One region of the Marinomonas mediterranea MMB-1 genome, then DNA from elsewhere that is predicted to be linked to it. Evidence: predicted binding sites of a transcription regulator. Region 1 holds the regulator's gene; the other holds the start of a gene.
What was found. The regulator LexA, encoded in region 1, represses DNA repair genes until DNA is damaged. The targets are predictions, from matches to a motif close to TACTGTNTANNTANACAGTA.
Positions count from the first base shown of each region.

Region 2: the regulator LexA is predicted to act here: its motif matches at 9,013-9,032, upstream of MARME_RS22900 (YebG family protein).

Region 1 covers NC_015276.1:2,462,507-2,473,506, reverse strand. The annotation lists gene topA (type I DNA topoisomerase) at 1-700, shown strand, start outside; gene MARME_RS11295 (DUF6586 family protein) at 697-1,173, shown strand; gene MARME_RS11290 (hypothetical protein) at 1,177-1,455, shown strand; gene lexA (transcriptional repressor LexA) at 1,660-2,283, opposite strand; gene dinG (ATP-dependent DNA helicase DinG) at 2,353-4,476, shown strand; gene MARME_RS11275 (DEAD/DEAH box helicase) at 4,687-6,018, shown strand; gene MARME_RS11270 (protein adenylyltransferase SelO) at 6,142-7,560, shown strand; gene MARME_RS11265 (NAD(P)H-dependent glycerol-3-phosphate dehydrogenase) at 7,589-8,608, shown strand; gene MARME_RS11260 (DUF4389 domain-containing protein) at 8,624-8,881, shown strand; gene MARME_RS11255 (SixA phosphatase family protein) at 8,960-9,436, shown strand; gene MARME_RS11250 (alpha/beta fold hydrolase) at 9,458-10,318, shown strand; gene MARME_RS11245 (DUF4892 domain-containing protein) at 10,394-11,000, shown strand, end outside.
Region 2 covers NC_015276.1:3,738,280-3,749,279, reverse strand. The annotation lists gene hexR (transcriptional regulator HexR) at 15-878, opposite strand; gene MARME_RS17165 (choline kinase family protein) at 968-1,843, shown strand; gene ung (uracil-DNA glycosylase) at 1,862-2,536, shown strand; gene MARME_RS17155 (ABC transporter ATP-binding protein) at 2,566-3,552, opposite strand; gene MARME_RS17150 (ABC transporter permease) at 3,549-5,222, opposite strand; gene MARME_RS17145 (ABC transporter substrate-binding protein) at 5,232-6,191, opposite strand; gene MARME_RS17140 (hypothetical protein) at 6,391-7,404, opposite strand; gene MARME_RS17135 (cytochrome b/b6 domain-containing protein) at 7,803-8,492, shown strand; gene MARME_RS22900 (YebG family protein) at 8,573-8,989, opposite strand; gene MARME_RS17125 (mechanosensitive ion channel family protein) at 9,180-10,061, shown strand; gene MARME_RS17120 (DUF1439 domain-containing protein) at 10,065-10,643, shown strand; gene MARME_RS17115 (FKBP-type peptidyl-prolyl cis-trans isomerase) at 10,783-11,000, shown strand, end outside.

The DNA.
Region 1 (11,000 bases):
TGTTAGCGGTGACGAAGCGGTTGCGGTGGACGATGATGAGGGTGAATCTAAAGCACTTATTAATAAGAAGCGCTGTAAGATTTGTGATTCGGCAATGGACAGCTATCTGATGGATGAAACTCGCAAGCTTCATGTTTGTGGTAACAATCCAAGTTGTTCGGGATACGAAGTCGAAAAAGGCGCTTTTAAAATTAAGGGTTATGATGGCCCCGTTATTGAGTGTGATAAATGTTCCTCTGAAATGCAGCTAAAAACAGGTCGTTTTGGCAAGTACTTTGGTTGTACAAACGAAGAATGTAAAAACACTCGGAAGTTATTGAAAAACGGTGAAGCGGCGCCACCAAAAATGGACCCTGTTGCGATGCCGGATTTAGCTTGTCAAAAAGTGGAAGACCACTATGTGTTAAGAGATGGTGCAACGGGCCTATTCTTAGCGGCTAGCCAATTCCCACGTAAGCGGGAAACGCGTGCACCACTTGTATCAGAGTTGATCCCTTATATGGATCAGATTGATCCTAAATATCATTTCTTCTCTGATGCGCCAGTTATGGATAACGAAGGACGCCCAACTGTGATTCGATACAGCCGTAAGACGAAAGAGCAATATGTCATGACAGAAGAGAATGGCAAGCCGACTGGTTGGAAAGCATTCCATCAAAATGGTAAATGGGTTGTTGAAGAAGGCAAGAAAAAGAAATGAGCCCTCTTAACCCAGCAAGCCTAACGAATCAGCGATTAGACAGCGCACGACGACTTATCAGTGAGATTAAGTCGTCTGACGGAGATTGGTTCACCCAAGGTCACGAACCGACCGTAACTTTTCTTCTTCGTAGTGCGTTGAATGGTTTGCTTCAAGAGGTCAAGATAGCCTATGGTTTAACGGCTGATTTGACAGTAGAACAACTTATTACAAATGCGACGGATAATGAACTCACAGTGCCTGTACTTAGTGAGCTAAAGCTTTTGAGCGCCGACTCAAATTCTTGGTTTAGCATGTTGCTTGCGTCTTTCGATACGTATTTCGAATGCAGGCCTAACCCGATTAGCAGTCAATTAAGTGATGTTCAAATGATAGGAGCGTCAGCAAGCGACCTCGGCGGATCAGTCAAATCCTATTTGGATTCTTTGGTTGAGTTGGTGTTGAGATTTAGAGAAGAATCCTCAGAGTATTAAAGAATGAAAGACGCTTACCTCGAAATAGTCGAGTTAGATAATGGTGATATTGTGCTTCGTCCGGTGGCTGAAGATGATTCAGATGCCCCGGAAAAGCCTCTTGCTGTATTGCAAATTCCAGAAGACACACGCTCATTGTTAAAAGATCGCTACTTTGAGTTGGCAAAACGCATGTTTCATGCGGGTATTGATTATGTCTATTCTGATGATTTCTCAGATCAAATGGATATGGATATGGATATGGCGGAAGACATGGATATGATGCCTAAGGTTTTGCACTAGTTAAGGCCTTTCTCTGTAAAAACAGGGTGAAAGGTTTTCGCTCTATCGCCAAATAAAAAAAGCAACGCTTAAATAAATGAGCGTTGCTTTTAAGTTTTAGAGCCATTGGCTTTTTAGATATTCTAAGTGCTTTGCTTTCGGTTAGGAGGTAATGTCGTTTACAGTCGCTATACGAAAGCTTAAAAGTCTACTTAGGTGCCTTAACTAGATGCCTTGACGAATAACGCCGACAGATAAGCCTTCGATGGCAAATTCTTCGCTCTCAAGATCCACTAGAATATCATCGAACTCGGTGTTTTCGGCAATAAGTCTTACCTTACTGCCTTTCTTTTCAAATCGTTTTACCGTCACTTCTTCGCCAATTCGAGCGACGACAATTTGACCATTTCGAACGGCGTGGGTTTTATGGACAGCAAGCAAATCGCCATCCATAATGCCAACGTCTTTCATGCTCATACCGCTGACGGATAGTAGGTAGTCTGCTTTAGGTGAAAACATGCTGGGGGGGACGGAAATGTGGGTCGCGACGTTTTCTTGCGCTAGAATAGGGGCGCCTGCGGCGACCTTACCGACAACGGGTAGGCCCAGGTCAGAATCGTTTGCGCCTGCTGGCGTTTCGTTTATAAGGCGAATACCACGCGAAGCACCGGACAACATTTCAATGGCACCTTTTTTAGAAAGTGCTTTTAAGTGTTCTTCTGCGGCATTAGGTGAGCGAAAACCCAATCGAGCGGCAATTTCTGCACGAGTGGGAGGGAAGCCGGTTTCGCTAATGTGTTGGCGAATCGTTTCCAATACGTCAGACTGTCTTTTGGTTAATTTAATCATAATTCATCTGTTTGTTTGTACAGTTACTGTTATTATATACAGTCTATTTAAAAATACTCAACAAGATTAATGCTTTCCGACAAAATAAAGAACGAAATTCAGTCTGCGTATCGTGCGTCCCTTGAATCTAAAGGTCATAAACCTCGGGTAGGGCAGCGCCAAATGATTGCGACCATTGCTCGAACCTTAGGTGGGATAAAGCAAGGCACTGAAGGCGAACGCCTCGGTGAAAAGCATGTCGCGGTAGTAGAGGCCGGTACTGGTACAGGTAAGACGTTGTCTTATTGTCTGTCGGCTATTCCAATTGCAAAAGCGAAAGGGGTAAAGCTCGTCATTTCGACAGCAACCGTAGCGCTTCAAGAGCAAATCCTATTTAAAGAGCTGCCCGACTTGCTCGAACATACAGAGGTTGCTTTTCGATATACGTTGGCAAAAGGTCGCGGGCGGTATCTTTGTTTAAATAAGCTCGAAGACTTCATGGGCAGTGAAGAACTTGCGACGGACGATATGTTTGCGGGGTTGCTTGAGCAGCATTTACAAACGGATGATGTGAATACCGCCTTATACCAAAAAATGGACGAAGCGCTTAAAAATAGCGATTGGGATGGTGATAAAGATAACTGGGAAGGTATCTTGAGAGATCAAGATTGGCGGCGACTCACGACCGACCACCAGCAATGTACCAATCGAAATTGCGCTAACTTTTCGGCGTGCCCATTTTTCAAAGCAAGAGCTGAAATAGAGACAGCCGATGTTATTGTCGCAAACCACGATCTTGTTCTAGCGGATTTATCGCTGGGTGGCGGTGCTATCTTGACCCCACCTGATGAAACCATTTATGTCTTCGACGAAGGCCACCACTTGCCAGATAAAGCAATTGGGCACTTTAGGCACGAAATTAGATTGCAGGGCAGTATTAGTTGGCTGCGTCAACTGGAAAAAAATCTACTGACGCTCAAGCAAGAGCTGACTCAAGAAGTGAGTCTAACGGGGCAATTGTTAATGAAAATCCCCCAGCAAATACAAACCGTTGTTAATTTTATTCAGTATGTGCAACAAGGGTTAGCCCCTTACATACAGCAACTTGGGCTTGATTTAGAGAACAATCAACACCGTTTCGAATTTGGTGTCGTCCCCGAAGAGTTGCGACAGTTAGCTTATAGCTTGTCTACCTCTTACCAAAAACTGTTTGGCCAAATTGAAAGCATTCAAGATGAATGTAAAAAAGTAAAACAAAACGAAGGTATGGGGGTTACCCAAGAAACTGCCGAAAATTGGCAGCCAATCTTAGGTGTCATCTTAGGGCGTTTAGAGCAAGCCGTTGAGTTGTGGCGTTTGTATTCTCATCAGGATGATCTCAATTACCCTCCGAATGCTCGATGGCTCGAAGTGGTTGGTCAAGGTTTAGAGCAAGATATTGAGCTTGGCGCTTCGCCAATATTGGCGGCTCACACATTAAGAATGCAACTCTGGGATAAGTGCTTTGGCGCTGTCGTTACGTCTGCCACCTTGACTGCGCTCAATCAGTTTAATCGATTTAATATGCGTTCCGGTGTGCCGAGAGAATCAGAATATCTGCGTGTTCTTAGCCCGTTTGACTTTGCCAACAAGGCAGAACTGATTGTACCCGACTTCGTTAGTGAGCCGAATAAGGCCGATGACCATACCAAAGAGATTGTACAGTATTTAAATAAGCACATCGATCTAACGCAAGGTAGCTTGGTCTTGTTTTCCTCTCGCAAGCAAATGGAGTCAGTGGCAGATCAAGTGAACGACTCGTTGAAAGCCATTTTGCTTATTCAGGGGGAGCAATCAAAGCGTATTATTTTAGATAGCCATAAAGAAAGGCTAGATAAAGACAAAGGCAGTTTGTTATTTGGTTTGGCGAGTTTTGCCGAGGGGGTCGACTTGCCAGGTAAATATTTAACACGCGTATTTATTGCGAAAATACCGTTTTCCGTGCCTGATGACCCAGTGGAAGCAACGCTCGCTGAATGGATTCAAAAACGAGGTGGTAATCCATTTATGGAGATTTCGATTCCAGATGCCTCACTGAAGCTTGTGCAAGCAACAGGGCGTTTGCTACGAAGCGAGAGCGATGAAGGTGAAATCCACATTATGGATAAACGCCTTAAGACAAAACGCTATGGCTCTCAGCTCATTGCGAGTTTGCCACCTTACAAAATGAGGTAGTTAAATTGGAAATGGCTTACCTTGGCCATTGGTGCCGAGGTAAAGCGCGTATTATTAGTGCTTAATGAACCTTTTGAACACCTTTATTTACAAATACATGGTACGAGAGAAAACCTAATTGCGAATTAGTAATGATAAAATCCGACTGTTTAGGTAAACTCTCTACCCAAATTTAACCATCAATCTCTAAAAGGTCACATAGACTACAAAATGGATACTAAAAACGAAGACATTGCTAAAGAGCAGAACTCAAAACCCAGTCGCCCTCGACGCTCGCGCAAGCGTAATCGCGCTCCAGCAAACAAAGCCGCTAGTGATTCTGCTACTCAAGTGACTTCAGAAAAAATCTGGTCTATTGATGACTTCCAAGTACCTGAAGTGGAAGGTAAAGTTCGGTTTCATGATCTTAACTTACCCGATCGTGTACTTAAATCTGTTTCAGAGATGGGCTTTGAATATTGCAGTGAAATACAAGCCGCTACCTTGCCTGCAACGCTTGAAGGTTATGACTTAATCGGACAAGCGCAAACGGGAACAGGTAAAACGGCTGCATTCCTATTGGCGATGGTCAGTGACTTCTTGGATTACCCTGTTGAAGAGGAACGTGCTCGCAACATGGCGCGTGGTTTGATTATTGCTCCAACGCGCGAGTTGGCTCTACAAATTGCGGACGAAGCGGAAAAGATCACGCAGAACTGTTCGCTTAACGTTATTTCACTTGTTGGTGGAATGAGTTATGAGAAGCAAAAACGCGCGTTAGAAACCGAACGTGTTGATATTCTGGTTGCGACGCCCGGACGCTTGTTGGATTTCGCTCGCTCGAAAAAAGCGATGTTGAACAAGGTAGAAGTGTTGGTATTGGACGAAGCAGACCGCATGTTGTCGATGGGCTTCATTCCTGACGTGAAAAGCATTATTCGCATGACGCCTCATAAAGAGCGTCGTCAAACTATGCTGTTCAGTGCGACCTTTCCAAAAGATATTCAAAACCTTGCTCGTCAGTGGACATACTTTCCGAAAGAGGTGTCTGTTGTTCCTAAAGAAGCGACGAACAAAAACATCGATCAAGTTATCTACACTGTTGAAGCCGATCAGAAATGGCCAGTACTTAAGAGCTTGATCGAAGATGACGGTAATCAGCGTACCATTATTTTTGCTAACCGCCGTGACGAAACGCGCGAGTTGTACGAACTTCTGAAAGAAGCGAAAATTAATTGCGCGATCCTATCGGGTGAAGTTAGCCAAGATAAGCGCGTAAAAACGTTGAAAAACTTCAAAGATGGCCGCATCCAAGTACTGGTAGCAACGGACGTCGCTGGTCGCGGTATCCATGTTGATAACATTGAGTTGGTTGTGAACTATACTCTGCCAGAAGATCCTGAAGATTACGTTCACCGTATCGGTCGTACTGGTCGTGGTGGCGAAATGGGTAAATCAGTAAGCTTTGCTAGTGAAGACGACGCCTTTTTAATCCCTGAGATTGAAGGGGTAGTTGGCGAAAAAATTCGATGTGAATACATGGTAGGCACCGTCGTAGAGTAAGCGTCTCTAAGCGATGTTATGACTGTTTTGCAAACTGCGCGCTATAAACTACGCGTGTAGTTTGCTATAGGCCGCCTTCTCTTAAAAGGCGAGAATCCAGATTAATCATCAATTGGAGTGCGGATGTTTTTGCATCATCGTTTTCACGGGTTAGGGCCAGCCTTTTATTCAGAAGAACGTATCAAACCTCTAAACGAACAGCGATTAGTCGAGATAAACGAACCCCTTGCTCAATTCCTCAATGTAGATTTTAAAGATCCTACAACACTTGATACGTTAAGTGGTGAACTCGACATCCCCAAATGCCTCAGTATGGTCTACGCAGGTCACCAATTTGGTGGTTTCTCTCCTAAACTTGGCGATGGTCGTGGCGTTTTACTCGGCGAGTTAGAAACGCAAAATGGCGATTTTTATGATTTGCATATTAAGGGAGCGGGGTTGACCCCATTTTCTCGAATGGGTGATGGTAGAGCGGTGCTTCGATCTTCTATTCGTGAATATTTAGTTAGCGAATACATGCATGCACTCGGGATTCCCAGCAGTCGTGCGTTGGCTCTGTATGACTCAACGCAAGCCGTTTACCGGGAACGACCAGAGCTCGGCGCTATGCTCGCACGCGTTGCTAAGACTCATATCCGCTTTGGTCATTTCGAATACTTCTATTACTCAGGCAAAACCGATGAGCTGGATGCGCTTATGCAGTATTGTCTTGAGCACCATTTTCCTCATTGTTTGGATGAAGAACTCCCCATCCTTTCAATGTTTCAGGACATTGTGCTACGAACGGCCAATATGATTGCTCATTGGCAAGCCGTTGGTTTCCAGCATGGCGTCATGAATACTGACAACTTCAGTATTTTAGGCGAAACGATTGACTACGGACCTTACGGTTTTATGGAAGAATACGACCCTAGTTGGGTATGTAATCATTCCGATCATGAAGGGCGTTACGCTTTTGGTCGACAGCCTAGTGTTGGTCTTTGGAATTTGAATTGCCTTGCTCGCAGTTTCTCAAATTACCTCACTCGTGATCAGTTGGTCGATTCCTTAAAGCAATATGAAACGAGATTAGAAATGCATTTTTCACGATTAATGACCGATAAAATGGGCTTGTCCAAAGGTGCCTTGACGGAAGAACTCCTTAAGGAATGGTTGGCTATCATTACAAAAGAAGGCCTCGATTATACATCGGCGTTTAGGTTACTGAGTACCGTTTCTAAAGCGTCTCCAGCCACTTTACTCGATGAAGTGGTCGATCGGAGTGCAGCATCCGAGTTTCTAGATCATTACTGGAGTCAGCGCGATGATGGTCGTGATCAAAATGAGGTGTCAGCGAGCATGCTGAAAGCCAATCCTAAATTTGTTCTCAGAAACTACCTGGCGCATGAAACGATTGAAAGTGCAGAGCAGGGGAATTATTTACCGTTTAGAAAACTGTTGAGCGTGTTATCTAAGCCGTTTGATGAGCATGAAGAATGCAAAGAGTTAGCTATGCCGTCTCCAGAATGGGGCAAGCGACTCGAAGTGAGTTGTTCATCTTAATCCACTTATTCATAAAAAGAGACAAAATATGAAAAAGCAATCGGTGTGTGTTCTTGGTGGTGGTAGTTTTGGTACCGCAATGGCAAACATCATGGCGCAGAATGGACATCAAGTAAGCCAGTGGATGCGTAACGAACAGCAAGTGGAAGAAATTAATTTAACGGGGTTGAACAGCCGTTACTTACCCAACGCTCCGTTACATCAAGAACTGCTTGCGACGAATAACCTAGAGGAAGCGATAAGAGCCAGTGACACCATTTTTGTGTCCATTCCCTCTAAATCGTTTGAAGATGTTGTTGAGCGCATTGATCGTCTATTGACGCCAGAGAAGTTACTCATCAGTACAACAAAGGGCTTTAATCCGAAACGTTTTGAGCTCATGAGTGACATATTGAAACGAAACTCAGCAACGCAAAAGATTGGCGTTTTAAGTGGGCCAAATTTGGCGAAAGAAATTGCAGCTGGGCAGCTCACGGGGTCGGTTATAGCAAGCGACCATGCAGAACTGCGAGAAACAGTCATAGAATTACTGAAGTCGCCAACCTTTCGTGTCTACGAAAATACCGACATTGCAGGGGTTGAGTTGGCTGGTGCTTTGAAAAACATCTATGCGATTGTTTGTGGCTTAGCGAAAGCACTCAAAGTGGGCGAAAACACGATGGCAATGATTATGACTCGAAGTCTCGCTGAGATGAGTCGTTTTGCCGTGCATTTCGGTGCTAATCCAATGACGTTTCTTGGGTTAGCAGGCATGGGGGACTTGATTGCGACCTGTACATCCCCATTAAGTAGAAATTACCGAGTTGGGCACGCATTGGGTTCAGGACAAACTCTCGATGACGCCATTGAAGCGATTGGTGAGGTGGCCGAAGGAGTAAACACCTTGCGAATGGTGCGCGAAGAGGCCAGCAAACATGGGTTGTATATGCCCTTAGCCGAAGGACTTTATCAATTGATATTTGAAGGTGCAAAGCTCGAAACACTGATCGGCACGATGATGACGGGCGGTCAAAAGTGGGATGTTGAGTTTGCAACTTACGAAAAATAACGATAGGAGAGTAAAATGAATAAAGCGGGGTATCAAAGTCAGTCATTTTGGATCCGACTTGTATTTATGTTGGTTTATTGGGGGCTTTTGAATATTGCTTTGACTCTTTTTGGTCTACTCTTATTCATTGTCACGATAGTAAAGCTAGGCTCTAAACATGAACCTACGACACTTAATGGTTGGCTTTCAGGTATAAGTTCGTTTATTCGAGACACCATAAAATTCCTCTCATTTGATGTAGAAGATAAACCATATCCTTTTAAGCCTTGGTAGTTTCGACATGTTAACGGCACTTTATTGTATTTAAGGTGTCTTTTGTCGAATGTGTACAGAAAAGAGTGATTAAAAGTTATGAAAAAGCTTTATATAATGCGACACGGAAATGCCGAGGCGTACGGTTATCAGAACGACGCTGAGCGTAACTTGACTGACTTTGGTCGAATGGAAGCTCGTAATTCCGCGCACCAATTTGTCGAATGCAGCGACAAGATCGACGCCATTTTCGTAAGCCCTTACGTCCGCGCTCAACAAACAGCCCAAGAGTTTTTGAGTGTTTATCCGTTTGATGGTCCATTGGTTACAGAGGGCGGTATCACGCCAAGTGGTAAGGAGCTTGATGTCGCACTATGGCTAAATGAGCAGCCTTATGACTCTATTTTACTTATCACGCACCAGCCATTTGCACATCAATTGGTTGAATTGCTCGCTCAAGAACCGCTCCCAGCGAGCTTTGGAATGACGACAGCAACGATTGCAGCACTAGAAGGTGAATTGTTTGCGACGGCGTGCTGTCATTTTCAATGGTCAATACACCCGACTAATAAGTAAATTTGGTGAAGCTGAAGGAATATGCCAAACGACGTTTTTTACACACTACGACATACACGCCTTGCTGCAAAGCAATGGCGATCTACAAACCCCAATGCGCTTCGCGTTCTCGGCCTTCATGGTTGGATGGACAATGCCGCAACATTTGATCATTTAGCGCCTTATCTCAATGAGTTTAACTTTACTGCGTTAGACTTGGCGGGCCACGGCTTTTCCGAGCATCGATCTGATGGCGCATTTTACCATATGTGGGACCATGCACTTGATGTCATCAGCGTATTACAGCTGAGCAATGAAAGTTCATGGCTAATTGGCCACAGCATGGGAGGTGGTGTGGCTTTGTTGGTTGCTGCACTTGCTCCAGAGAAAGTAAGGGGTCTTATTATATTAGACAGTATGGGGCCAGCGACATCTGACGCTCAGGAGCGAGTATCGACCATGCAGCGCGCTGTTCAAAAGATGTTAAAACTCAATGTGAACCGACCAGCAACTTACCCCAGTATTGAAGATATGGTGTATGCACGTGCGAATGGCTTTACTCAGATGAGTATGGACAGTGCTCGAATATTAGTTGAACGAGGCGCGTATCAGGATGACGAAAGCTGGTATTGGCGGCACGACAATAAGCTAGCTTTCCCATCGCCTTATCGTATGGATGACGATGCTGTGGCGTCGTTTGTTCATGAGGTTAAGTGTCCTACATTAGCTTTACTCGCGAACCAAGGGCTGTATGTCGATAAGAAAAAGCAAGTCGATAAACGTGCGAATGAGTTTTCTTGGATTAAAATGCACTGGCTCGAAGGCAACCACCATTTTCACTTAGAAAAAGAAAGTGTTCTGTCTTTGGCTGAGCACATTACACATTTTATTGATAAAAACTGATCCCTTGCTGAAATGTATGAGTTAAGGGAATGATGGGTAAAGTGAATTAACGTTCGCTAAAAAGGGTGGAAGTATATGAATAAACAATATGTGGCAAAGCTTATCCTAGGATGTGGTTTAGCGTGGTCTTCTATTGCTCAAGCCCTTATTAGCGATATTGAGCTTTATCGCGGCGCGCAACTTGTCAAAAGTGTACCGGAAGTAGAGGTAGACACAGAGATACCGCTGGCTAAAATTCAACGTGTTGGAAGAGGTTGGGAGCCAGAAGTCGTTCAACGTGTTGTTGGCAACGTGCAGAAAAACCTCTACAAGATAGGTCGAAATGTACCGCTCGAAAATGTGATCGAACACTACCGAGAGGCGTTGCAATCCTTGGATGGCGCAACAGTCGAATACCAGTGTGAGTCTCGAAGCTGCGGAAGCTCTAATGCTTGGGCGAACAATTTCTTTAAAGATTATCTACTCTACGGTCCTGATGGTAAACAGTTCTTAATGGTGGTTTCTGAAGCATCGGGGGCTTATCAGGTGCTTTATATCAACCGCCGAGGCGCGGGTGATATTATGGTTCGATTGGATGAAATTGTGCCAGAGCAGGATAAATCCGTTGATTTAGAAATTGTTGCTCAAATGTCTGCCAGTGATCAGCCCCGCATTCGCCGTTTTTTAGACGACCTTTCTAATG
Region 2 (11,000 bases), 1.3 Mb from region 1:
ATTTTAACGTCGCGTTAGGTTTTGTTTTTCGGTAAACGAGTATCCTGTACGCTTGTTTTTAGTTTCTTAAGATGAGAGTTAAACTCAGGCCCACGTTTTAGAAGAACACCTGTCGCCAACGCATCGATTAATGTGAGGTACACAATACGTGAGCTCATCGGCGTATAGATATCAGTATCTTCCGTCTCTTCAATAGGAAGAACGATAGAACAATGCTCAGTAAGCGGGGATTCTGGGTTTGTGATCCCGATAACGGATGCACCTGCTTCACGTGCCACTCGAGCGGTTTCGATTAGCGGTAGAGTACGTCCTGTATAGGAAATCAAAACGACCGCATCGCCAGGATGCGTGCCTGCTGCTGCCATACGTTGAACCAATATATCGGTATAGGCAACGACAGGAACATTTAGACGGAAGAACTTGTGATGAGCATCTTTCGCAACGGGACCTGACGCACCTAAACCATAAAACTCAATACGTCGAGCGCCCGCAAGTACATCGACAGCGCGGCTGATAAGAGATTCCGGTAGGAGTTCCTGCGCACGAGTGAGGTTGTTTTTAGCCGCTTCAAAAATTTTATTAGTGACTGCGCCTGGGGCGTCGTCAGGTTCGACATTCAGGTTCACATAAGGTGTACCCGTTGCCAAACTTTGCGCTAGCGCAACTTTAAAGTCAGGGAAACCACTGCCAATCAAACTGCGACAGAATCGATTCACGGTCGGTTCACTCACTTCAGCACGAGCGGCGAGTTTTGCGATACTAGAATGTATGGTTGTCTTAGGGTCTGCTAAGATTGCTTCCGCGACTTTTCGCTCAGACTTACTTAACGTACTGAGCTTTTCCTGTATTTTACGAATAATATCGTCATGCTTGTTCATTAATTTGCTTCAACGGTAACTATTGACGGTAAGTGTTGTAATCGCCATTCTGACAGCCAGTGTGTCTGTTGACAACAAAAGGATGAAAAATGACCACATTATCTGTGCTTTTTGAACAGATTTCGCCGTATTTACCCCCTCAAGAAGCCCTAAAAGTGGAAAATATTGAAGACGGCTACTCAAATCATGTAATGAAATTACATTGGTATAACGCGCCAAGAGCCGTCCTCAGAGTCCCGATGCTGGATACTGAGGCTTTTTTGATCGATCGACATGCAGAGTTGAATGCCTTAAAAGCGGCGCAAAATGCAGGCATTTCTCCGACTGTTATCTGGTCTAATGATCAAGGTGCTATTCTAAGTGAATACATTCATGCACCTGCGCTAAGCTGGGACGTAAAGCACAACTCTCGTGATATTAAGCGAATCGGCGCCTTGTTTACTCAAGTACATGCATTGTCAGTTAACGCCCCGTCACGAAACATTTATCAGGTGATCGAACATTATGTGGGTGGCATAGAACACCACGACACAAACGGCGCCCATAAGCATGAAGTGGCATACCTTCAGCACTGCTTTGATCAGATGAATAAAGTGGATTCGAGGGGCAGACCGGATGTCTTGTGTCACAATGATTTGAATCCAAAAAATGTGCTGCTTAATAACGAAGAAATTTGGTTTATTGATTGGGAATATACAGCACTTGGCGACCCCTTGTTTGACCTTGCCGCAGTGTCACGTTCGCATAACTTAACCTTGGATCAACAAAAGATCTTGATTGAAGCCTACGATGACACTCTGAACGTGCAGGATACCTTGAAGACCATTCATGACTATGGCTTCGCTTACGCTTTGCGGGAGATGGCATGGTTGCTGTTAAAACACGTGATCAGTGTCGATGATCATCAGTCTTTAGATTATTACCGCGAGTTTAAAGACACCAAAAAGCTTAACCCCTTTATTTAATTGTTAGATGTGAAGAATATGTTGAATTTGACGTCAGATTGGCTCGAAAAACTCGCACCAGAAATTGAAAAAGACTATATGTTGTCGTTAACGGACTTCTTGGATTCAGAGAGCCAAAAAGGCAAAGTGATTTATCCTGAGGCGGAAGAGCGTTATACCGCATTAAATTGTACGTCTTTTGACAATGTGAAAGTCGTGATCCTTGGACAAGACCCCTATCACGGGCCAGATCAAGCGCATGGCCTTTCTTTCTCCGTAAAACCGGGCATCAAAGTCCCGCCTTCGCTGGTTAATATTTATAAAGAACTTGAATCGGATTTAGGCATTCCCGTCGCGCAGCATGGTTATCTAGAGAGCTGGGCGAACCAAGGTGTCTTACTGCTAAACAGTGTGCTGACGGTGGAAGCAAGTAAGGCAGGAGCGCATCAGAAGAAAGGTTGGGAAACCTTCACTGATCGAATAGTTACGCTTCTAAATGGGGAGCGAGAGGGTATCGTGTTTCTGCTCTGGGGGTCGTACGCTCAGAAAAAAGGCAAAATGATAGACAGATCAAAGCACTTAGTACTAGAAAGTGTTCACCCATCACCGTTGTCGGCATATCGTGGCTTTTTTGGCTGTCGACATTTCTCTGAGACTAATACCTACCTTAAGCAGACTGGGCAGGCCCCAATCGATTGGGCGGCTCATCTGTAAAAGACTTTGAACCTTTAAATGGCAGAGCGTTAAGAAAGTTTTACCAAAAGTTCGTCTTTTAGGGACACGGCTATCGATTGCTTTTTCTGATAGGGTTGGCCGCTATATAGGCACACTCTGTGTCCATTGAGACTGGCAACAATTTCGAAACGATCGTCTAAAAAAAGGCAATCTTCAACTTCCATGGTTAGAGCATTTTCATCGGTGTCTGATGCGAGGTTAAAAGCGGTTCTTGGCACTAGCCATTCGCCTCTTTCTCTTTTTAGTAAGTCACCGTCAAGTAAGTTTCCAGCGTTTAAAAACTCACTGGCCCAGCGGCTGGCGGGTTTTTGAAACAGCTCAGTTGGATTCGACAGCTGATGGATATAACCGTCTTTCATGAGCGCAATTCTATCTGAGAGAAGCTGCGCTTCACGTCGGTCGTGCGTAACGTTAACGCAGGTAATGCCCATTTCGCCAGTAAGTTGTCGAATTTCCAAACCTAACTCTTCTCTCAAATTGGCATCAAGGTTAGAAAGCGGTTCGTCTAACAAGATAATCTGAGGGGAAGCGGCTAACGCACGAGCAATGGAAACGCGTTGTTTTTGTCCGCCAGACAGTTTTTCAGGCAGTTTTTGGTCATGTCCAGTTAACTTGACGAGTTCAAGGACTTCGTCAACGCGCTGTTTGATTTCTGAGACGGGGCGTTTTTGCTGTTTCAAGCCAAACGCAATGTTTTCATAGGTACTCATATGAGGCCAAAGCCCGTAGTCTTGAAATACGTACCCTAATCCTCGTTTTGCAACGGGCAAAAATTGTTCTTTGTCTCGGTCAACAAAGGCACCTGAAAGCGTCTGAATACGCCCTGTATCTGGAAATTCTAAACCCGCAATGATCCTTAGTAAGGTGGTTTTTCCACAACCCGATGGCCCGAGTAAGGTTAGAAACTCACCTTTCTCAATAGTCAGGTTAATGTCATGAAGGATTGTTTTATCTTCAAACGATTTAGAAATATTACGTATGTCAATTGCGTTCATCGGGCATGTCTTTTGGCTAGTAATTGTCCAAGCGCAATCAACATACCGGAAACAACGATGACAACAAAACTCATTGCCATACCGGAGCTGACAGAGCCCTGATCAAATTGGTTAAACACATAGGTTGCGACGGTTTCAGTACCTGCTGGTGCCAATATTAGCGATGCAACTAACTCTCGTGTTGAAATAGCAAACACGATGCACCCTGCAGCGACAGAGATGGGTATGAGAAGAGGAAATAAAATGCGGCGTGCAATTAATAAAAGGTCTGCGCCATAAATCGCAGCCGCTTCATCGAGAGAGGCTGGTAGTTGTTTCATTGCCGCCGTCAGCATACGTATAGGGTATGACAGCATTAAACAGGTGTATGCCAGCAGTAAAATAAACAGTGTATTGTAGGGCGTTACAGGAAGAAATTTCTGATTCCACGTGAGAATTAAGCCAACCGACAAAACCATCGCAGGCATGGCGTTGGGTAGCAGCGACAGCGCATCCAGTATTTTGTGACCTTTTGGCTTGAGTCGTATTAACGTAAAGGCGACCAACATACCAATGACAGCGGTAATTAAAGCGGTCATTAGAGCCAGAGTTAAGCTGGTATAAATAGCGTCTAAAGCGCCATCATCCAATGAAAACAGTGTTTGATACGCTTCTAGAGAAAGGTTATTCCAGTGCAATCCCCGAGACATGGTTTGCATCATGGAAGAGGTCAAAATAGAGAAGAGAGGGACCACGACCGTAAACACAGCGACAAAGAAGAAAATCCCGTGGCTAACTAGCATAAAGCCTTTGTGGTTTAGTGGCTTTGAAGCCATGGTTTGGTTATCAACGCTGTCAGTGTAGCGCTTACTAATGGCGATTTGTATTAGATAAACGCTGATCGCAATGGTGATTAGGAGTAAGGACAAGACGGAAGCGCCGGGGAGATCAATGGGCCAGTCGGTCAGCTTCTCTTCGATTGAGGTGACGAGAACACTAAAACCAAATCGGCTACCTAAAATGTCTGGTGTGCCAAATTCTTCTATGGTCAGTGCAAATACAATTAACCCTGTGGATAGTAATGTAGGCACGATCAAAGGCAATAGAATGCGAAATGCGATCTGTACTGAACCAGCGCCATAAATCTTAGCGACGTCGCTGTAACGGTTGCCGACCACCTTGAAGGCATTAACAGCCGCAAAGTAAATCAATGGGAAAAGGTGCAATGTCATCACAAACACCACACCACTAAAAGAGAACAAAAAACCTGATAGATTAAGATCGAACCACTGATAAAAAAAGCCGTTGAACTGAAACATTTGAATCCACGCCATCGACGCAATGTAAGGCGGAATCAAAAAAGGAATCAAAAAAAGCACATCCCAGATTCGTCCGTAGTGGTCGTGCATACGACTACGAAGGTAAGCCAAGATGACCGCGATCATAATGGACATCAAGGTAACAGAGAACGCCAAACGTAGCGTATTCAGCGTGGATGTTAAAAGATGTGGGTTACTAAACTGAGGTATAAAGTTGCTGAACGGCCGAGCAAACGACAGTTCGTTAAAGCTTGGAAATATGGCAAACAGCACCACGGAAATCACCGGTAACCCGATGATCAAGAACAGAGAAAAAATAGAGACAAGGTTAAACGCGAGAGGGAGACGACTCCCTCTCGCGTTGGAATACATCGACATTCCTTATTGTCCCATAATGCTCGCAAACTTGTTCTTAGTTGCCTGCGCGTGCGCTGCTGCGGTCATTTGGTCAAACGTGATTAGTTTTAGATCATCAAACCCTGGACGTGATGTAGAGATGTCTGTTCTAGCAGGCAAGATTAATGTATTTGACACCATATTTTGACCTTTGTTAGACAAAATATAATCGACAAAGCGCTTTGAGGCGTCTGCATGTTGGGTTGATTTAAGAATCATAATCGGGCGTGGCGCGAGAACCGTGCCGTCTTCTGGGTAAATAACGTTTAGCGTTTCGCCTTTCTTCTTAAGACCTAACGCAATGTAGTCAACCGCACCAAATACGACGGACTTTGCACCCTGAAGGACGGGGTTTAGAGCCGCCTTGTTTGCTCCAGGAATCAGAATGTCGTTTTGTTTCAGGCCGGAAAACAACGTCCATGCATCGTCGCCCATTTTTTCAGTTAGACCTTCTACAAGCGTTAAAGCCGAGCCTGATTTACTAGGGTCGGGCATAGTAATCTGGTTTTTGTACTCCGGCTTCGTCAAGTCAGACCAAAGCTTAGGTTCTGGCAACGTACTTTGAGTGTTGTAGGCAATTGCCAGTACCGCTGCACCTTGAGAGACATAGGTATCAGACTTCAAAAAGTCAGGAACGTTTTTCGCATTAGGAGATTGATAAGGTAGTAATTCTCCAGCCTTCGTTAGCGTAATAGCATGACCTAATGATGATGAAATCATGACATCAACATGTGGATTCGACTTTTCAGCTTGATAGCGGGACATGATCTTGCCGCCTGTCGCCTGATAAAGATCTACTTTAATACCAGAGTCTTTTTCAAAGTTCTTGACGAGGGATTTAGACAATCCTTTTGGGCCAGCTGAATAGACAGTGATTGTTTCCGCTTGAGCGTTTAGAACTGCACCGGAAAGTGCGAGAACAGAGATCAAATGCATGAACTTCATAATGAATCCTTTGTGTATTGGTGCAAACCAAACTAATAATCCTCCTAATTTGTTGCGGAAATATGACGAAAAAATGAACAGTTTTAGGCGTCGATCTGAGGAAATCAGTCAATGAAGAGGGAAAGTGAGGCATTTATCTTAATTTTGATGACCGTAAATGCTTTCTTGGTTGCCGGTAATGATCACCGGTATTTTTTGATCAAGATTTAATCGGAAGCGACAGAATGGTTACAAACATGTCTTCATCGTCTGCGTCTTTGGGGCCTACTTCATAGAGTTCGAGAGCGGGTTTTGAACGGTTGTAGCGATAGCCATTTATCGTTGCTTGAACATTCAGTACTCGCCACGCTAAATAAAGGTGTTTGTATGGTCCATGGTACCTAAGTTGTAAATAATGGCTTGAAAATCGAATGCATTCGGGATGTAAGTTGCAATCCGTCAATCGTTGAACAGGCACCCCTAATTTTCCTGTGAAGCTATGAGTACTAAGGTCTGCTTTTGTATAAATGGCAAAACATCCTCCTGTGGGAGGGTTCTCGGGCCCTAAGGCAACGAACAGCTCATGGAACCCAATCTCCATGACTTGTGAAATGGATTGTTCTGTCGCTTCAAATGGGCGGATCACAGCATCAAGCGTATCAAGTCTTTGGCAACCTTCTAATTCAAACGTAATGCTGGAACGATGTTGAATTTTTCTTTCCATCCTATTTTTTAAAGAAATAAGCGATAACTCGATGTCCAAGGTAATATGAGATAAATGTTTTTGCAGTAAGTGTCGTCTAAAAAAAGGTATTTTTCCCTCAACATCAAAGGTGATAAGGGTGTTGTGTGATCGTTGGGTTAGGTGGGCATAGATGGTAAAGGACTGCCAGTATAGGCTTGGGCTGTCGATCAAAAAGGTAGCGACTTGCTCAACTTCATCTTCGGATTGTCTTTGAACGCTCGTCGGAGCAATCTTGTTACTCTCAATTATCAAAGACGACGCGGAAATGGATTGGCTATCAAAGTAGTCTAGTTGTATGTCTGCATCAGGGTCGTATGAGCGCCAAACGCACCAGCTTGGCCACGTCGCTAGGTTTGCAATTTCTTTATAAACCTCATTGCTGTCTGCTTCTATGTATTGATGTCTTTGAAACTGAAAATGTCCATGCGTTATTAGCCAATACACTAAAGCAATGAGAATACTTCCTACGACTAAACCTAATACAACCATATGTCCCATCCATCCAAGTGTGAGCGTATTACGAATGCTTCCTTAATTTTCTAAATGGATTGCTTGTTTAGAAAACGCATTAAAAGAGATCTTTGTATGACTGCTACGTGCTCCAATACCTTATTAAAAATAGATGCGAGATGTATATTTATAACTCATAAACTCCGCTTTTTTGTCTATTTTTACCTTGTTTTGGCGTCGCTCGTGACTCCGTGCAAAGGTCTATTAAAATAAAAAAGCAATATTTAAACCAAGAAGGAAACGTTATCGTTTTTAAAAAGTCTACTTTTCACCATGAATTTGTTATTTTTAATATAGATTGCGTTTGCGAAAACTTCCTTAAACTGAATCAAGAATTGAATAAATTGGCGCTGTGAGCGTATAACTGGAGGGCGATAATGAATAAAGCGAGTCAAACGTTAGTGTGGGATTGGCCAATTAGAGCATTTCACTGGTTATTAGTGGCTGCATTCAGTGTTTTGATTTTTACGGGTAAATCAGACGAAGATTATTTTCAGTGGCACTTTTATGCTGGATATATAATGTCTGCATTGATTATCGCTCGCGTGTTATATGGCTTTTTCGGGTCAAAGTACGCCCGCTTCAGTGAGTTTGTAAAAGGCCCTATTAGCGTATTGCAATACGCAAAGTCCTTGTTATCGAGCATGAAATCGCCCACTAAAGGAGATAAGCATGCAGGTCACAATCCAATTGGCGCATTAATGGTGGTGTTACTTATTGTATTGCTAAGCGCTCAGTGGATTTCCGGACTTTTTTCGAGCGACGAGGTGTTTTGGTATGGGCCGTTTTATGAAAGTGCTTCAGACGATACTCTTGAAACCATGGCGTATATTCACCATACCTTGCCAGACATCATGCTCTATCTTGTCGCTTTTCATATTGCCGCGGTTTTGTTTCATGAACTGAAACTAGGAGAGCGGTTAGTGCGAGCAATGATAACGGGACGAAAAAGCACGGCAGAACTTGTGGATGGAACAGATTCAGCAAGCACACCGCGTATCGCAACGATTATATGTCTAGGGTTGTCGCTGGCTTGGTTAGCATGGCTTATAAGCTTACCGATTTAAGAGCGGTGTTTTTAAATTCTGTTAGATGTTAGGTGTAGGCAATTCGTATTTGCCTACACCTTTCTCCCACGTTTTTTTGATTACGCGGCATCAGTATCTAGGTAATCATCGACCGCTTCAAACTGCGTGGTGCTTTCAGAGATATCGTCTTCTGAATAGGCGGTGTCTTCGTCTGGTTCGATAACGAGTTCATCCAACAGGTCGGGTGACTTAGGTTGAATGTCTGACGCTTTTTCAGAGGTAGCATCAAGCGAAGGTTTCGTTTTTTTGCGTTTGTTGCCAAGCGCTGCGAGCACGTCATTCTTATTGTTAGCTAAGAACATGGCCAGTGTCTCGACTTGAGCAGGGTCTTCTAGTATATATCCAGATGAGATAAGGTCTGCTAAGGCATCAGCGGTATCCAGCAATTTGTCATACGCATCAGCATCAGACTTGTTCGTAAAGGTCATTTTTTCACTTCCGTTACGTTCTACAACATATTTAATAATTACAGGCATAATTGAGCACCTCTCAGATAATATACTGTATAAATATACAGTATATAGCTTCATTGTCTAGTCCTATTTGTCCTGTATTATGCTGTATGGAATGGATACGTTTGTTTTAGTGGTTGTCAGCACAAAACAGCGAAGGTCATTGGTGCTAATATCGTTCTTACTATGATTTATTTTTGAAGGTCTATAACGGGTGAATTTCGATTTCTCACAACTTAATATGTCTGATTTAAATTGGACGTTTTTATCTACTAATTCTGAACTTCCCTATACGCTGGTTTGGGTGGTCGCTATCCTTGTTCTTCGGCGATATACCAAAAGGTTAGTACGTATTCACCCACGCTTAGAGCACGATATTAAAAGACAACGGCTGAATGCCATTGATAATTTTTTAAACTTATTGATGGTCGTCGGGTTAATCATTATATGGTCGACTGAACTTCAAAATATTGCTATATCCATCGCCGCATTTATTGTGGCGTTAATTATAGCGTTAAAGGAATTTATTCAGTGTATTGTCGGGGCATTTTATAAGGCCAGTGCTCGACCATATCAGGTCGGAGATTGGGTCAAAATAGGTCAATATGAAGGTGAAGTAACGGACAGTGATTGGCTTTCGACAACCTTATTTGAAGTTGACCTTATCGGCAGAAGTTATGCCTATACAGGTAGAACGACCGTCGTGCCAAATAGTCAACTATTGACGTCTGCGGTTCAAAACTTGAATTACATGCGCCGCTACATTGAGCATAGTTTTTCCATATCAAGACACACTGATGACGTGAATCTGTTTGAAATTAAAGATGAGATTTTAGAACGATTGCGAGAGTACAGTGAGCACTTTCACGAGGTCGCGATTCGATATAATAGTCTGATTGAAAAACGGCTGGATATTAAGATCTCGGGTCCAGAACCTAGAGTCAGAATAACGACAACATCCGAAGGATTTAATGTGTTTACCGTCTCTTTATTTTGCCCAACAGAAGAAGCGGTCGAAATTGAGCAGAAGGTCACAGAAGATTTTATGCATCTTTGGTTTAAAAAACGAAATATAAGACAATTGGAACAAGGTTAAAGAATGAGAAAGACTAGTTTACTGCTGATCGTGCTTTTTCCGCTGTTTTTAAGCGGCTGTAATGGCGTGAGTTTAAGCGAGGAAGCGCTGAATAGAGAGGTCGCAACAAGGTTGGCAGAAAAACAACCTGACCGAATTAGGCTGACATTGGAAGACAAAGCACTGGATCTCGTATTGTTAGTTAAGCGTGCAGATATTGATTTGAGCTCGGAGTTTGGCGGTATTGTTAAAATCGTCTTGGATACGGATATTCAAGGCTCAATAGAAGCCTTTGGAAAAACCTTTACGATGACGACATCCTTGGTGCCAAAACTAGAGTCGGGCGTTCGGCTTGATGACGATCTGGTTTATCTCGTTGCCCCTAAACTGACTGAAGTCTCTGTACAGGGAACGAACTTTAGCGATCAGATGCTCAGATCAACCTTGGGAAGTGTTCACGATGAGTTAGAGCAAGCGATTGTACAGTATTTTGATGTGCATCCTATTTATCGCTTAGATCATAATGCAACTGAGAAACTGGCAGCAACGCTCATAGATGAAATACACATTACCGATGATGCCTTAGAGTTTGGTGTTTTTTAGAGCGCTTGTTTGTTAAGCCTTCGCTGTTACTTCTTTGTTAAAAACTCTTTACCAACCGCTCTTTATTAGGCAATGCTTCCCAATGTAATTAGCTCGTGTAAAATTGCGCTTTTGCTTACGAGCTCTCTAAGGAACCAACATGGCAATTTCTAAAAACACCGTAGTGCAGTTTCATTACACTTTACGTGAGGGTGATGAGCTGATTGAAACGTCCGCTGGCAGTGATCCACTTGCCTATTTACACGGTCACGGCAACATAATACCTGGCCTTGAGAAGTCAATGGAAGGCAGAGATACAGGTGATCAATTTGACGTCACGGTTGCATGCGCTGATGCATACGGTGAGCGTAAAGACGA